Regions from separate parts of the Xanthomonas sp. NCPPB 1826 genome, predicted to be linked through region 2. Evidence: predicted binding sites of a transcription regulator. Region 2 holds the regulator's gene; the other holds the start of a gene.
What was found. Region 2 encodes FliA, which starts transcription of late flagellar genes. Its sites were predicted from a motif close to TAAAGTTTNNCNNNCNNNGGCCGATAA; they were not measured.
Positions count from the first base shown of each region.

Region 1: a site for FliA is predicted at 3,594-3,620, ahead of AC1PLA_RS09315 (methyl-accepting chemotaxis protein). Genes of this name have one in related genera too.

Region 1 covers NZ_CM161521.1:2,125,368-2,133,608, reverse strand. The annotation lists gene AC1PLA_RS09325 (LysR family transcriptional regulator) at 1-530, opposite strand, end outside; gene AC1PLA_RS09320 (pirin family protein) at 664-1,365, shown strand; gene AC1PLA_RS09315 (methyl-accepting chemotaxis protein) at 1,568-3,535, opposite strand; tRNA gene AC1PLA_RS09310 (tRNA-Ser) at 3,772-3,864, opposite strand; gene csrA (carbon storage regulator CsrA) at 3,948-4,160, opposite strand; gene alaS (alanine--tRNA ligase) at 4,299-6,947, opposite strand; gene recX (recombination regulator RecX) at 7,049-7,537, opposite strand; gene recA (recombinase RecA) at 7,814-8,241, opposite strand, start outside.
Region 2 covers NZ_CM161521.1:2,360,374-2,368,614, reverse strand. The annotation lists gene flhF (flagellar biosynthesis GTPase FlhF) at 149-1,831, shown strand; gene AC1PLA_RS10185 (MinD/ParA family protein) at 1,818-2,702, shown strand; gene AC1PLA_RS10180 (RNA polymerase sigma factor FliA) at 2,699-3,466, shown strand; gene cheY (chemotaxis response regulator CheY) at 3,501-3,893, shown strand; gene AC1PLA_RS10170 (protein phosphatase CheZ) at 3,893-4,519, shown strand; gene AC1PLA_RS10165 (chemotaxis protein CheA) at 4,522-6,174, shown strand; gene AC1PLA_RS10160 (XVIPCD domain-containing protein) at 6,421-7,323, opposite strand; gene AC1PLA_RS10155 (hypothetical protein) at 7,428-8,129, opposite strand; partial or broken gene AC1PLA_RS10150 (hypothetical protein) at 8,231-8,241, opposite strand, start outside.

The DNA.
Region 1 (8,241 bases), 240 kb from region 2:
GGATGCGTGGAGGCCACCGCGAACACGAAGCCCAGCGTGCCGATCGCCTCGGCGACATAGCCACCACCGCTCGGCCCCTCGCCCGCCGCCACGATCAGGTCCACGCGCCGATCCAGCAACGCCTCCCAGCTGCCGGACAAGGATTCGCTCACCACGCGCAGGCGGGTGCTGTCGGCCACCGTGTAGAAGTCCAGGATCTGCGCCTGCAGCAAGGCCACCGGCAGGATCGCATCCAGCCCGATCGCAAAGTCCGACTCCCAACCCGACGCCACCCGCCGGACCCGCACCTCCAGCTCCTGCGCGGCCCGCAGCAGCTGCCGCCCCTCGCGCAGCAGCTCGCGCCCGGCCTGGGTCGGTGTCGCCTTGGGGCCGACCCGCTCGAACAGCTGCACACCCAGATCGTCCTCCAGCTTGGAGACCGTGTAGGAAATCGTCGACGGCACCTTGAACAACACCTTGGACGCGGCCGTGAACGAGCCGCGGCGGTCGATCGCATCCAGGATCTGCAACGCTTCCAGGCTGATTTTCATTGTTCGATTTTTTCGATGGTAGCGACCAAATCTACTCGCTTTTTGGCGCCGGCGCGGAGGTGGAGACTAGCCATCAAGCCGCCGGGACACCGATTCATTCCCTGGCGACACCAACCCTTCAAGGAGAAGCAGCATGTTGAATGTCCGCAAGAGCGAAACCCGTGGCCGCGCCGAACATGGCTGGCTGTCCTCGCGCCATACTTTCTCCTTCGCCAGTTACCACGACCCGCGCCACATGGGCATCGGCCCGCTGCGGGTGATCAACGAAGACAAGGTGACCCCGGGCGAAGGCTTCGGCACCCATGCCCACCGCGACATGGAGATCATTTCCTACGTGCTGGGTGGCGCACTGGAGCACAAGGACAGCATGGGCACCGGCTCGGTGCTGCACTACGGCGACGTGCAGCGCATGAGCGCCGGCAGCGGCGTCACCCACAGCGAGTTCAACCACTCCGCCAGCGAACCGGTGCACTTCCTGCAGATCTGGGTGATGCCCGAGCGCAGCGGCATCGAGCCCAGCTACGAGGAGAAGCATTTCGATGCAGACAGCAAGCGCAACCAGCTGCGCCTGATCGCCTCGCCCGGCGGCGAGCACGGTTCGCTGCGCCTGCACCAGGATGCGCGCCTGTATGCCTCGATCCTCGATGGCGAGGTGCGCCTGCAGCAGCCACTGGCCGAGGGCCGCATCGGCTACGTGCAGGTGGCGCGCGGCAGCCTGAGCGTCAATGGCCAGGCGCTGTCGGCCGGTGATGCGCTGCAGATCACCGATGAGCCGGAGATCGTGCTGGCCGATGCGCGCGATGCGGAAGTGCTGGTGTTCGACCTGCCGAGGTAAGCGGCACCAGCGCAGCGCGCAGCGTGCCGCCGACAAGCCGGCACGCTGCGCACTGGAGATTTGCCGATATCAAAAAAGCCCGCTTCCGGCGGGCTTTTTTGTGCTCAAGCAACGCTGATTGCAGGACTGCGATGACGCTGCCACGCTTGACGCAACGCATCGCCAACGCCAACGCCGCGCAGTACTGCATCACTGCGCGAGATCACGCGGCCTGCGGCTTGGCAGGCCTGGCAAGCAGCTTGCTCGGGGTCTCGCTGCGCGCCGCCGCTATAGCGCCATCGCCATCGCTATCGCCATTGACCAGGGCAAACAGCGCGTCGGCATCGGCTTCCAGCACACGTGCAGAGCGCGCCAGATCGTCGACCATCTGCGCCTGGTCGCGCGCCTGCACACCGATCGATTGCAGCGCGGTGTTGGCGGTGGAAATGTCCCGCGCCTGCTCCTGACTGGCAGCGGCAATCTGCTCCACGGTGGCGGTGACCCGCAGCACCGAACCGACCATGTCCTGCATCACCGCCCCGGCCTGCTCGGCCAGGCGCGAACCATCGCCCACCTGGTCGGTCGCATTGTCGATCAAACCACGAATTTCCTTTGCCGAGACACTGCAGCGCTGCGCCAGGCTACGCACCTCGGTCGCCACCACGGCAAATCCACGCCCCTGCTCGCCAGCGCGTGCCGCTTCCACGGCTGCATTCAAGGCCAGGATATTGGTCTGGAACGCGATGCCGTCGATCACCTCGATGATCTGGCCGATACGGTCGGTGGCCGCGCGAATGCCCGCCGTGGTCTTGACCATGTCGGCGATGACGGTGGCGCCGCGTCGCGCCACATCGGCCGATGCCTCGGCCATGCGCTGCGCCGAACCGGCGCTGTCGGAATTGCTGCGCACGGTTTCTGCCAGCTGATCGATGGTGGTCGAGGTCTGCGCCACGGCTGCCGACTGCGTGGACGAGCGGCTCACCAGTTCCTGGTTGCTGACCGAAATATGGTGCGCTTCGCGCTGCACGTTCTGCGCAATGCTCATGGTCTGCTGCATCAACTGATGCATGCGCTCGGCCGAGCGCACCTGATCGGTGACATCGGTGGCGTACTTGACCACCTTGTACGGGCGCCCGGACACATCCAGGATCGGGTTGTAGGACGCCTGGATCCACACCGGACTGCCGTCCTTGCGCAGCCGACGGTAGCGGCCCGCATCGAACTGCCCACGCGCCAGCTTCGCCCAGAAATGCCGATAGTCCTCGGAGGCGCCATAGCTTGCGTCCACGAAGATGCGGTGATGCTGGCCGATCGCCTCCTCGGCGGAGTACCCCAAAATGGCCAGGAAGTTGTCGTTGGCACTCAGCACGCGCCCTTGCAGATCGAATTCGATCACGCCCATCACCTTGTCGATGGCCTGGATGCGCCCATCGGCGTCGGCCGAATCGATCACCTGGCGGGTCACGTCGGTGGCGTACTTGACCACTTTGTACGGCCGCCCGTGCTCGTCGAGCACCGGGTTGTAGGACGCCTGGATCCACACCTCGCTGCCGTCCTTGTTGAGGCGCTTGTAGCGCCCCGCGTCGAACGCGCCGCGCCCGAGCTTGTCCCAGAACGCGCGATAGGCCGCGGACTGCCGCGTTTGCGCGTCCACGAACATGCCGTGATGCTTGCCGCGGATCTCATCGAGCCGGTAGCCCATCACCGCAAGGAAATTCTCGTTGGCATCGAGCACCGTGCCATCCAGCGAAAACTCGATGACCGCCATGACCTTGTCGATCGCATCGATGCGGCCTTCGAAGTCGGCGGTCTGGCGCACCTGCGCGGTGATGTCGGTGGCGTACTTGATCACCCGGTAGGCCTTGCCCGCGCGATCCAGCAACGGGTTGTAGGAGGCGTTGATCCACACCTCGCGCCCGTTCTTGTCCAACCGGCAGAACCGCCCGGCATTGAAGTCGCCGCGACGCAGCGCCTGCCAGAACTGTCGATAGCTTTCGCTGTCGCGGTCGCTGGGGGTCACGAACATGTGGTGATGCTGACCGACGACTTCGTCCAGCCGGTAGCCCATCAGCGACAGGAAGTTCTGGTTCGCATGCAGGATGCGGCCATCCAGATCGAACTCGATCACCGCCATCACCCGGTCCACCGCATCGGCCTTGTGCTGCAGCCCACGGCTCAGTGAAGAAAACAAGCGTCCAAGCAGCGGCGGCAGGCGCATCGGGGTGAGATCCGAGAGAGGTGTCACAGCCTTAGCGACCCGTGCCCGGCTTACTTGAATCGCTGCCCGCAGCGCGTTCGTGGCAGTTCAGATGCTGCGGCCGGCACAGCCGCCGGCGTTGCGCCAGCGATGCCCATGCAGACCGTCACTGACCTGCCGGCACAAATGAAAACGCCCGCAAATCAGGGATTTGCGGGCGTCTAGAACACTGGCGGAGCGAGAGGGATTCGAACCCTCGATAGAGCTTTTGACCCTATACTCCCTTAGCAGGGGAGCCCCTTCAGCCGCTCGGGCATCGCTCCAGTTTTTGCGTCCTGCCGCGGTGTCCGTTGCAGGCCGCGAAGAATACCGGGTAAGAGGGGCTAACGTAAACCCTTTATGACGATCAATTCGAAGAATCGTCGCCCTGATGCGCACCGGAAGCGACCGGCTCATCCCCACGCTGGATCCGCTGATAGATTTCTTCGCGGTGTACAGCAACATCTTTCGGTGCGGTGATGCCGATACGCACCTGATTACCCTTGACGCCGAGTACGGTCACAGTGACCGAGTCGCCGATCATCAAGGTTTCGCCTACCCGGCGAGTGAGGATCAACATTTTGCAAATCTCCTGGAACCGGTGGGTTTCCCACCAGCATCGGCGGCCGACTGACGAGGCGCGCCCTAGGTAAAGGGAATAGACCGGAAATGGTAGCGGGACACCCTGCCAACCAGCAAGGCATACCAGGACAAGTGTTCAGCCCAAGTGTTGCTTGACCCAGGAGGGCACGCCTTCCAGCGCGGTCGCAAGGGCGGGACCATCCTCGCCACCACCCTGGGCGAGATCCGGACGACCGCCGCCCTTGCCTCCGATCTGACTGGCAATATGGCCAAGGAGTTCCCCCGCCTTCACCTTGCCAGTTGGGCTGCCGTTCACGCCGGCCACAAGCGCAACCTTGCCGCCAGCAGCGCCTGCCAACACGATGACCGAGTCGCCCAACTGCTGCTTGAGGCGATCCATCGCATCGCGCAGCGCCTTGGCGTCGAAGCCCTCCAGACGCACGGCGACCACCTTGACGCCTGCAACATCGACCGCGCTGGAACCCAGGTCTGCAGTTGCGCCGGAGGCCAGCTTGGCCTTGAGCGACTCCAGCTCACGCTCGAGCCGCTTCTGACGTTCGGTGAGCGCGCGAACCTTGTCGACCACCTCGGCGGTATTGCCGCCGAGCAGGCTGGCCGCCTCGAGCAGACGTCGCTCCTCATCGGCGACATGGTCCAGCGCGCCCTGCCCGGTCACCGCCTCGATACGACGCACGCCCGAGGACACACCGCCCTCGGAAGTGATCTTGAACAAGCCGATGTCGCCGGTGCGGGTGACATGGGTGCCGCCGCAGAGCTCGGTGGAATAACCGCCCATCTTCAGCACGCGCACGTTCTCGCCGTACTTTTCGCCGAACAGCGCCATCGCGCCGAAATCCAGCGCCTCCTGCATGGCCATGTTGTGCACTTCCACGCTGTGGTTGGTGCGCACTTCGGCGTTGACCTTGCGTTCGATCACGGCGAGCTCTTCGGGCGTGATTGGCTGGAAGTGCGAGAAGTCGAACCGCAAACGGTCCGGTGCAACCAGCGAGCCCTTCTGCTGCACATGCGTGCCCAGCACCTCGCGCAGGGCCGCATGCAGCAGATGCGTGGCCGAGTGGTTGAGGATGGTCTTGCCGCGACGCTGCACGTCGATGCCGCCTGCCAGCCCATCGCCCAATGCCAGCGCACCTTCGGTGATGCGCCCGACATGGCCATGGAACTGACCGGCAAACTTCTGGGTGTCGGTGATCTCGATGGAGACATCGCTACCGCTCAGCTGGCCGCTATCGCCGACCTGGCCACCGGACTCGGCATAGAACGGCGTACGGTCGGTGAACACGATGACCTCGTCGCCGGCTTCTGCACGTTCAACTGGACGGCCCTGCTTGAGCAACGCCACGACCTTGAGCGCATCGGCGTCATAGGCCTCGTAGCCCAGAAACACCGTCGGCGACATGGTGGCGACCAGATCGGCCGGCAATGCGACGCCGCCACCGAACTTGCCGGCGGCACGCGCGGTCTCGCGCTGACGCTCCATGGCGAACTCGAAGCCCTCCATGTCCACGCGCAAGCCACGCTCGCGTGCGATGTCGGAGGTCAGATCGACCGGGAACCCGTAGGTATCGAAAAGGCGGAACGCATCGGCGCCGGGAATCACTTCCTGCGCGCGCGCGGCGACGTCATCGAAGATCTTCATGCCGGCGTCCAGCGTCTCGGCAAAACGCTCTTCCTCGGCCAGCAGCGCGCGCGCGACGGTCTCCCGCGCGACCACCAGTTCGGGATAGGCCTCGCCCATCAACTCGACCAGGGTCGGCACCATCTTGCTGAAGAACGGCTGGCGTACCCCCAGCATCCAGCCGTGGCGCAGCGCACGCCGGATGATCCGGCGCAGCACATAACCGCGGCCTTCATTGGACGGCAGCACACCGTCGACGATCAGGAACGAACAGGCGCGGATGTGATCGGCGATCACCCGCAGCGACTTGTTCTCCAGATCGGTGACGCCGGTCAGCGCGCTGGCCTTGCCGATCAAGGCCTGGAACAGATCGATCTCGTAGTTGGTATGCACGTGCTGCAGGATCGCAGCCAGGCGCTCCAGGCCCATACCGGTGTCCACGCACGGCGCCGGCAGCGGCACCAGGGTGCCGTCGGGCTGGCGGTCGAACTGCATGAACACCAGGTTCCAGATCTCAATGAAGCGATCGCCGTCCTCGTCCGGGGAGCCCGGGGGGCCACCGGCGATATGGTCGCCGTGGTCGAAGAAGATCTCGGTGCACGGGCCGCACGGGCCGGTATCGGCCATCTGCCAGAAGTTGTCCGACGCGTACGGCGCACCCTTGTTGTCGCCGATGCGCACGATGCGGCTTTCCGGAATACCGATCATGTCGCGCCACAGCGCGAAGGCTTCTTCGTCAGTGTGGTAGACGGTGACCAGCAACCGCTCGGCCGGCAGCTTCCAGACCTGGGTCAGCAGCTCCCAGGCCCAGCTGATGGCGTCCTTCTTGAAGTAGTCGCCGAACGACCAGTTGCCCAGCATCTCGAAGAAGGTGTGATGGCGCGCGGTGTAGCCCACCGAATCCAGATCGTTGTGCTTGCCGCCGGCACGCAGGCAGCGCTGCACGTCGGCCGCGCGGACGTAGCTGCGCTTCTCCGCGCCGAGGAAGACGTCCTTGAACTGGACCATGCCGGAGTTGGTGAACAGCAAGGTCGGGTCGTTGCCCGGCACCAGCGGCGCGGATGGCACGATGGTGTGGCCCTTCCCCTCGAAGAACGCGAGGAAGTCACTACGGATCTGGGAAGTGCTGAATTTGGCAGGTGCGTTCATGTGCTGGCATTGGGCGGGCGGCAGTCCCGGTCACCCAATGAGATGTGGGCGCAGATGAGCGGAACAACCTGAAACCACGAAGGGTAGCAGGCCTGACGCCCTCAGTCCTCAAGGTCGAAGCGGGTGGCGCTACGAATGCTGTTGCCATCGAAACCACGCCGGGCCAGCAGATCGGCGGCCTTGCGCCGTTGCGGCAGATCGGTGGGGCCCTGGTCGCCAAAGCGACGCCGGATCAGATCGCGCGCGTTTTCGGTCCAGTCGCCCTCAAATGTCGCCATTGCGGCGCTGATGGCATCGCTGTCCAGGCCATGGGTTCCGAGCTCGGCGCGGATATGCAGTGGGCCGTAGCCCGAGCCTGCGCGATTGCGCACGACCGAGGCCGCAAAACGGGTGTCGTCCTGCCACCCCTCGTCAGCAAGGCGCTCCACGGCCGCCTGTGCAGCGTCCGGCTCGATACCGCGGGCCAGCAGCTTGCGGTTCAATTCCTTGCGCGAATGCTCGCGCCGCACCAGCAATCCCAGTGCGCGTTGGACCGGCGTCTGCTCCTTGAACCGGCGTCCCCGCTTTGGCGCGGGCTGTTGCTCGTCCATCGTGGGTGTCCCAAGTACCAAACTCACAGCATCAATGCGCCGTCCATGGCGCCTGCCCTCCTGGCCTTCAATAGATCTACCGCGGGAAGCGACGGCACTGACTCCGCCGTCCCCGCGATAGAAAACCTGCCACAGCCATCAGCGCTGCCGTTCTGCCATCAGGCGGACGCGGCCGGTAGGCAGGCAGAACCGGGGGTGGCCCCGCGGACGTCCCGGTTCGCGCGGCCGCCGAGACACCTGCCTGATGACGGCCGAGCTCGCACTACCTGGCTGCTGTTATTCCTTCTCGACATCGTCGCCGGCTTCGCGCGGCGCTTCGGCCGGCTGGAACTTCTCGCGCAGCTCGGCTTCCAGCCGCACCGCAACCTGCGGGTTGTCGCGCAGATAGCCACGCGCGTTGTCCTTGCCCTGCCCGATGCGTTCTTCACCGTAGCTGTACCAGGCGCCGGCTTTCTCGACCAGCTTGGCTTCCACGCCCATGTCGATCAGCTCACCCTCGCGGCTGATGCCTTCGCCGTAGAGGATTTCGGTCACGACCTGCTTGAACGGAGGCGCCAGCTTGTTCTTGACCACCTTGATCTTGGTCTGGTTGCCGATGATTTCGTCGCCCTTCTTGATCGCGCCGATACGACGGATATCCAGACGGACCGATGCGTAGAACTTCAGCGCGTTGCCGCCAGTGGTCACTTCCGGGCTCTGGCCCG
Region 2 (8,241 bases):
GAGACCGCAGCCAGCGCCACCGCTGCGGGGCGAGAGCAGCACTTGGAACAACCGAACGGGACAGGCAACTCATGACGCTGGCAACACACCCACATTCATCGCGCACCCGTCCGGCGTCCGGCGGGTCCCGTTCCTGGAGGCACTTCGCATGAAAATCAAACGCTTCGTTGCCCCGGACATGCGCACCGCATTCCGCATGGTGCGTGAAGAACACGGCCCGGACGCAGTGATCCTGTCCAATCGCCGCACCGCCGAAGGCATCGAGATCGTCGCTGCCAGCAACTACGACGAAGAACTCGTGCAGCGCGCCCTGGAAACCGCGCGCTCCGAGACGCCGGCCGTTGCCGCCGCGCCGATCCCGTCGGCAGCTGCCCCGCAGGCACCGGCCCCGCAAGCCGCCGCCGCACCGGTCCACGCACCGCTGAAGCAGGCCGCCGATGCCGGTACGAGCCAGCGCCAGCGCGTTGCCAGTGCCGCCGAAGACATGATCGCCGCGATGGCGCTGCGCCAGCCGGTCAATGTGCCGCGCCAGCCGCAGGTCCCCGCACCGGTGCGTAGCGCTGCCGTCCCCTCGCCTGCCGCCCAGGCCCTGGCCCATGCCGTCGCGGTGACCGCCGCGCCGCGCCAGGAACACGCGCTGTCGGCCGTGCCGGAACAGCTGTTCGCCGATTTCCTGACCACCGCGCCGGTGCAGCGCGCCGCCGTGCAGGCTGCCCCGGTGCAGGCCCCGACCCCGATCATGGCCGCCGCTGCTGCCCCCGTGCAGGCCGGCTACGACCAGGACGAAGACGCGCTGGACGACGACGCCGACTTCGACCTGGACGCGCTGCCGCAGATCCTGCCGCCGGCCGCGTTGCCGCCGCTGGTGGTCGCCCCGCCGGCGCTGGCCGCGGTGCCGGTCGCCGCCGCCCCGGCGCCGCAGAACGATGAAGAACTCAAGCAGTTGCGTGGCGAGCTGGCGCTGATGCGGCAGATGATCGAGCGCGAAATGAACCGCCTCACCGACGAGCGCCTGCGTGGCTCGCCGGTGCGCGCGCAGGCTCTGGAGCTGATGGACGACTACGGCTTCGACGCCGGCCTGATCCGCGACGTGGCACTGCAGATTCCGGCCGATACCGAATTGCACCGCGGCCGCGGGCTGATGCTGGGCCTGCTGTCCAAGCGCCTGCCGGTGGCCCCGGTCGACCCGCTGGAACGCGGCGGCGTGATCGCCCTGGTCGGCCCGACCGGCGCCGGCAAGACCACCACCATCGCCAAGCTCGCCCAGCGCTTCGCCGCCCAGCACGCCCCGCGCGATGTGGCCCTGGTCACCACCGACACCCAGCGCGTCGGCGGCCGCGAGCAGCTGCACAGCTACGGCCGTCAGCTCGGCATCGCCGTGCACGAGGCCGACAGCGCCGAGAGCCTGCTGGAACTGCTCGAGCGCCTGCGCGACTACAAGCTGGTGCTGATCGACACCGCCGGCATGGGCCAGCGCGACCGCGCCCTGGCCGCCCAGCTGAACTGGCTGCGCGCCGCGCATCAGGTCACCTCGCTGCTGGTGCTGCCTGCCAACGCGCACTTTTCCGACCTCGACGAGGTCGTGCGCCGCTTTGCCCACGCCAAGCCCCAGGGCGTGGTGCTGACCAAACTTGACGAGACCGGCCGCTTCGGTAGTGCGCTGTCGGTCGTCGTCGATCACCAAATGCCCATCACCTGGGTGACTGACGGACAGCGGGTCCCCGACGACCTGCACCGCGCCAATGCCGCCAGTCTCGTTCTTCGCCTTGAAGATTTGCGGCGCGCTGCCGATAAGCCCTGTACTCCGGAGCACAACCATGCAGTCGCGTGAATACGCCAAGCTGACCAACGCCTTCCCCCTGTCGGCGACCCGTCCCGAGCCCCTGGGCCCGGTGCGCACCATTGCCGTGACCGGTGGCAAGGGCGGCGTGGGTAAAACCAACATCTCCGCCAACCTGGCCGTGGCGCTGGCCGACATGGGCAAGCGCACCCTGCTGCTGGACGCCGACCTGGGCCTGGCCAACCTGGACGTGGTGCTGGGCCTGTCGCCCAAGTACACCCTGGCCGACCTGATCGCCGGCCGCTGCACGCTGGATGAAGTGATCATCGAAGGCCCCGGCGGTGTGCTGGTGGTCCCGGCCGCCTCCGGTCGCCGCCACATGGCAGAACTGGCCCCGGCCCAGCACATCGGCCTGGTCAACGTGTTCTCCGAGCTGGAACGCGACCTGGACGTGATGGTCATCGATACCGCCGCCGGCATCACCGACAGCGTGCTGACCTTCTGCCAGGCCGCCCAGGACACCGTGGTGGTGGTCTGCGACGAGCCGGCCTCGATCACCGACGCCTATGCGCTGATCAAGGTGCTCTCGCGCGAACGCGGCGTGGACCGCCTGCAGATCATCGCCAACATGGTGCGCGACCCCAACGAGGGCCGCCTGCTGTACGACAAGCTGTCGCGGGTCTGCGAAAAATTCCTCGGCGACGTGTCGCTGAACTACCTCGGCCACGTGCCGCAGGACGACTGGTTGCGCCTGTCGGTGCAGCGCCAGCAGCCGGTCATCAAGGCCTACCCCGCCAGTCCGTCGGCGCAGGCCATTGCAGAAATCGCTCGCCGTACCTCGCGCTGGCAGGCCCCCACCGTGCCGCGCGGCAATGTCGAGTTCTTCGTCGAACGCATCATCCAACGGGGAGTGGCCGCATGAGCACCGCTACCGCAACCACGGCCAGCGCGCAGTACCGCGCCGTGCAGCGCAACAACGCCAACGATATCGTCACCCAGCACGCCGACCTGGTGCGCCGCATCGCCCACCATCTGGCCGCGCGCCTGCCGGCGAGCGTGGAAGTGGACGATCTGATCCAGGCCGGCATGATCGGCCTGATCGAAGCCTCGCGCAGTTACGACTCCGAACAGGGCGCCTCGTTCGAGACCTATGCCTCGATCCGCATCCGCGGCTCGATGATCGACGAGATCCGGCGTGGCGACTGGGTACCGCGCTCGGTGCACCGCCGCGCACGCGACGCTGCCGCCGCCGTGCGCAAGATCGAACAGCACACCGGCCGCGCCGCCGCCGCCACCGAAGTGGCCGCCGCGATGGAGATGCCGCTGCCCGACTACCTGCGTCTGATGGAAGATGCCGCCCGCGGCCAGGTGCTGAGCCTGGAGTCGCGGATCGAGGATCACGGCGAGCTGGACACCACCGCCAAGGGCGGCCCCAATCCGCAGCAGATGATGGAGCGTGGCGAATTCGGCCGCGAGCTGGGCAAGGCCATCGGCCAGTTGCCCGAGCGCGAGCAGCTGGTGCTGTCGCTGTACTACGAACAGGAATTGAACCTGAAAGAAATCGGCGCCGTGCTCGGTGTCAGCGAATCGCGCGTCTGCCAGATCCATGGCCAGGCGGTGGTGCGTCTGCGCGGCCGCCTCAAGGTCTTCGAACTGGCCGATGCCGGTGTCGAAATTGACGAATGATTTTTTCGCGTATTTTTAGTGTTAGGAGCTTGATGTGAACAAGAACATGCGGATTTTGATCGTGGACGACTTCTCGACGATGCGACGTATCGTCAAGAATCTGTTGGGCGATCTGGGCTTCACCAATACCGCAGAGGCCGAAGACGGCAACAGCGCATTGGCGGCGTTGCGGGCCGGCCCGTTCGATTTCGTGGTCACCGACTGGAACATGCCCGGCATGACCGGCATCGACCTGCTGCGCAACATCCGCGCCGACGCCAAGCTCAAGCACCTGCCGGTGATGATGGTGACCGCCGAAGCCAAGCGCGAGCAGATCATCGAAGCGGCCCAGTGCGGCGTGAACGGCTACATCATCAAGCCGTTCACCGCACAGACGCTGGAAGAGAAGCTGGGCAAGGTGTTCGAACGTCTGGCGGCGACCGCCTGATGAACGCCACCGTGGAAGCCGATGCCGAACGTGCCGCCCTGATCGAGCGCCTGCAGCACGCGCTCGATGCACTGGAAAGCGGTGACCAGGTCGCCTGGCGGCGCGAGGTGGACCACCTCGCCGCGCTGCGCACGCGCCCGATGATGCAGAGCCTGAGCCGGCTCGCGCGCGAACTCGGGCAGGCGCTGGGCGAGCTGCCCACCGTGCCCGAGGAAGCCGGCGAACTGGACGATGCCTGCTCGCGCCTGGACCACGTGGTGGAAATGACCGAGAAGGCCAGCCATCGCACGCTGGACCTGGTCGAGGAATGCCGCGAGCTGGCCAACCAGCTGCGCGACGGTGGCCTGAACCAGGACCAGGGCGCGCTGATGGACAAGATGCGCCATAACCTGACCGAGCTGTCGCTGGCGCAGAGCTACCAGGACCTGAGCGGCCAGATCATCCGTCGCGTGGCCGGCATCGTGCGGCGCGTGCACGAGGGCTTCGGTGCGCTCGGCCTGCCGCCGAAGAATCCCGAGCCGAAGAAAGACGACGGCGGTCTTGCCGGTCCTGCAGTCAAGGGCCTGGACCGTCACGCGGTGTCGCAGGACGACGCCGACGACCTGCTGTCCGGATTGGGGCTGTAACCATGAGTGCTGTTCCAGACGATATTGCTGCCGATTTCATTGTCGAGGCCCAGGAAATCCTGGATCGCCTCGGCGAACAGCTGGTGTCGCTGGAACAGGCACCGGACGAAGCCGACCAGCTCAACGCGGTGTTCCGCGGCTTCCACACGCTCAAGGGCGGCGCCGGCTTCCTGGCGATCAAGCCGATGGTCGAGCTCTGCCACGCCGCCGAGGAAACCCTGGGCATGGCACGCTCCGGCCAGGCGGTGTTGCAGGCGCATCACTTCGATGCCGCGCAGCAGTCGCTGGATTATCTGCAGGCCATGCTGGATGCGATGGGCTCGGGCGAAACCGTGCCGCATGCACCGGCCTCGCTGATTGCGCAGTTCGATGCCAAGAGCGGCCCGCCGGCGGTCAAGGCCGCGCCCAAGGCCGCTGCCGCTGCACCCGCACACGATGACGCACATGGCGCTGCTGCGCCTGGCGCCAAGGCCGCGCCCAAGGCGGCGGCCAAGGCGGCCGACGCCGAGCAGACCGTGCGCGTGGACACCAAGCGCCTGGACGCCATCGTCAACCTGATCGGCGAACTGGTGCTGTCGCGCAATCGCCTCAAGACCCTGCGTACCCGCCTGCGCGACGAAGAACTCGACCGCGCGGTCAGCACGCTGGACATCGCCACCGCGCGCCTGCAGACCGCGGTGATGCGCACCCGCATGCAACCGGTCAGCAAGGTGTTCGCACGCTTCCCCAAGGTGGCCCGCGATGTCGCGCGCACGCTGTCCAAGGAAGTGGAGCTGGAACTGATCGGCGCCGAGACGGAACTGGACCGCAACCTGGTCGAGGCCCTGGCCGACCCGCTGGTGCACCTGGTGCGCAACGCGATCGACCACGGCATCGAATCGCCGGCCCTGCGCGAAGCCACCGGCAAGCCGCGCAGCGGTCACGTGCGCCTGTCGGCGCAGCAGGAAGGCGACTACGTCAGCATCGAAATCCAGGACGACGGCGCCGGCATCGACCCCGAACGCCTGCGCGAGATCGCCCGCAACAAGGGCCTGATCGATGCCGAAGCCGCCGCCCGCCTGAGCACCGACGAGTGCCTGCATCTGATCTTCATGCCGGGCTTTTCGACCAAGGCCGAGGTCACCGACATCTCCGGCCGCGGCGTGGGCATGGACGTGGTGCAATCGCGCATCCGCGAGTTGAGCGGGCAGATCCAGATCCAGTCCGAACTGGGCCGCGGCAGCCGCTTCATGATCCGCGTGCCGCTGACCCTGGCGATCCTGCCGACCCTGCTGGTGCAGGCCGGCGAAGCCGTCTACGCCCTGCCGCTGGCGCGCGTGGTCGAAGTGCTGCACGCCCCGCAGACCTCGCTGGGCTGGTTCGACGGCCGCGCCGTGCTGGACCGCCGCTCGCACACCCTGCCGCTGATCGACCTGCGTCGCTGGCTGGGCGTGCCTGCCGAACAACCGCCGCTACTGACGGTGGTGCTGCTGCAGGCCGGCGAAACCCGCTTCGGCCTGGTGGTGGATCAGGTGCGCGGCCGCGAGGAAGTGGTGATCAAGCCCCTGCCCCGCGCCCTGCGCGGCCTGCCCGGCTACGCCGGCGCCACCCTGATCGGCGACGGCCGCATGGCGCTGATCCTGGATGTGGATGGGCTGCGTTCCAGCGATCATTGAGGTTGGGGATTCGGGATTGGGAGAATCGGGAATCGGGAATCGGGAATCGGGAATCGTCAAGACGATCCTGGTTGCCTGATCTAACGACAACGGCCGCGTACTGCGGCCGTTGTCGTGTCACTACCAGCATCGCTGCCGATCTATGTCGCTACGCGCGCAGGCATGGGCGCGATGGTTTGGCGACGGCTAGGCTGCCGTGGAAGTGAATCTGGAACCGTTATTTCAGAACCATTACTTCACCAGACCTCACACCATCCGGTGTTGAGGCGCAATCGACTGCTCTCGCTGTTGCTCCTGCTGCTGGGATTGCTGGTGGCGCTGAGTTTCGCCCAAGGCCTGTAATTGCGCCAAGGATTGCTCGACGGGCTGCGCAATCGCATCACTCGTCTTCATATGCGCCATCTTGTGAGCGGGATCGTTCAACGCACCTTCCACAACGAAGACGTTCTCGCCCTGGCGCACGGACTTGGTGTTCTCGCTCAGCACGACATGATCGATTCGCGACAACCCGTTCTCTTTGGCTAAATACGCGCTGCTTGCTGCCAGCCGTGCGCTGTTGTTGTCGTACTCGCGGCCGAGACCTTGCTCAAGGCGGCGAACGGCTTCTTCTGCTTGGTGATGCAGCGGATCTGTTGGCAGCACTCTCGCGAGCTGTGTTACTTCCTGTAGTGGAGATACCTGCTCACCGGGCGGCTGCGCCTCACCAATCATCTTCTGCCAAAGTTCCTGCTTGGGCTTCGGATTGTTGTGCTCCTTATTCAACTCACTTGTAGGCACAGGAGCAGGAATGCTCTTGATATCATCTACGTTTTCTACGGGTCTGATATCCCCCTCAAAGTCTTTATCAACTCCATCTTTTGTCTTCCGGTGCAGTCCAGCATGATTGAGCGCATCCCATGTGAAGTCGATACAACTGTTTTTAGCACCGTGATATTCCATATTGAACCCGTGCTTAGCAGGGGCCGCGCCGAAGGCCTCCAGCTTTTCATACTGCGCCTTATCGATCTCCATCGTGCGTGAGTAATATGGTTTTTGGTAGGTATCGACGTCATTGAACGAAACTTTTCCTGGCCCGCTAGCCTCGCCATGCTTGATGGGTGAGAACCCATAACTTTTGACAGTCGTTCCGTCGTCAATCGAGTAGTACATATGGCCACCGAAGGATGTGCCTCCGGCCATCAACGGCGTACCTGCGGCAGCGACGTAGACAGTGACTGCATAGCGCTTTTCATGATCATCCATGCTCACTCCCCTCACTTTCCTTTGTAGGTGTAAGCGACAAGAAGTTGAGCATTAGCCGCAACCAGCGCCTCGGCGTTCTGATCAAAGCGCAGTTTGAGCCGATAACGGCCTGGCTGGACAGCATTGCTATAGCCGAACGCCAACTCCCTGGACGCGGTCTGTTCAGTAGACAAACCGGCGTCTTGCAGCGTCGTACCGTCCGCATCAAAAGCGAACAGACCAGGAGCCATACCATCAGCTGACAGGGGAATGGACGCCTGCTGACCTACTCCCACACGCTGACTACGCTGCAATTCCACGGAGACCGGACCGGATGGCTCAATACGCTCCAAGTGGAGCTCGGCCGAAACACCAGCGCTAATCAGCCTGTCAGCACTTTGGGAGACGGCAGTTGGATCGACACCGGTGATCCGCACACCGATGAAAACGGGAGGAGTCGCGTCGTCGGGCAGTGCGGGCACATCGAATTCCAGCTCTGTAGGCCCACGATCATGTGGGGTCAAACTCCGTACCAACGGGACGACCGTTCTCATCTCTATCTGCTCCTTTGCGATAGGCACGTTTGCAGGCGGCGGTTGCAGGCTGCAGCCAGCGATCAGGCAGGTAATCAATGCCGTGAGTGCAAAGCGCATTGGATCGTTTGCAAGAGGCACGGCCTTTCTCCAATAAGTGTTGGTGCTGCAGGGGGAATCTTGATAGTTTTTCAATGTCATCGTGTTATGCACGCCTCTCAAGTACCCCCAATGCCCTATGCGCGCGTTGCTTTATGAGTCCTGACAACTCCAGGGCTGAGTGACATGTCCGCTACCTCAGCTTATCGGATGT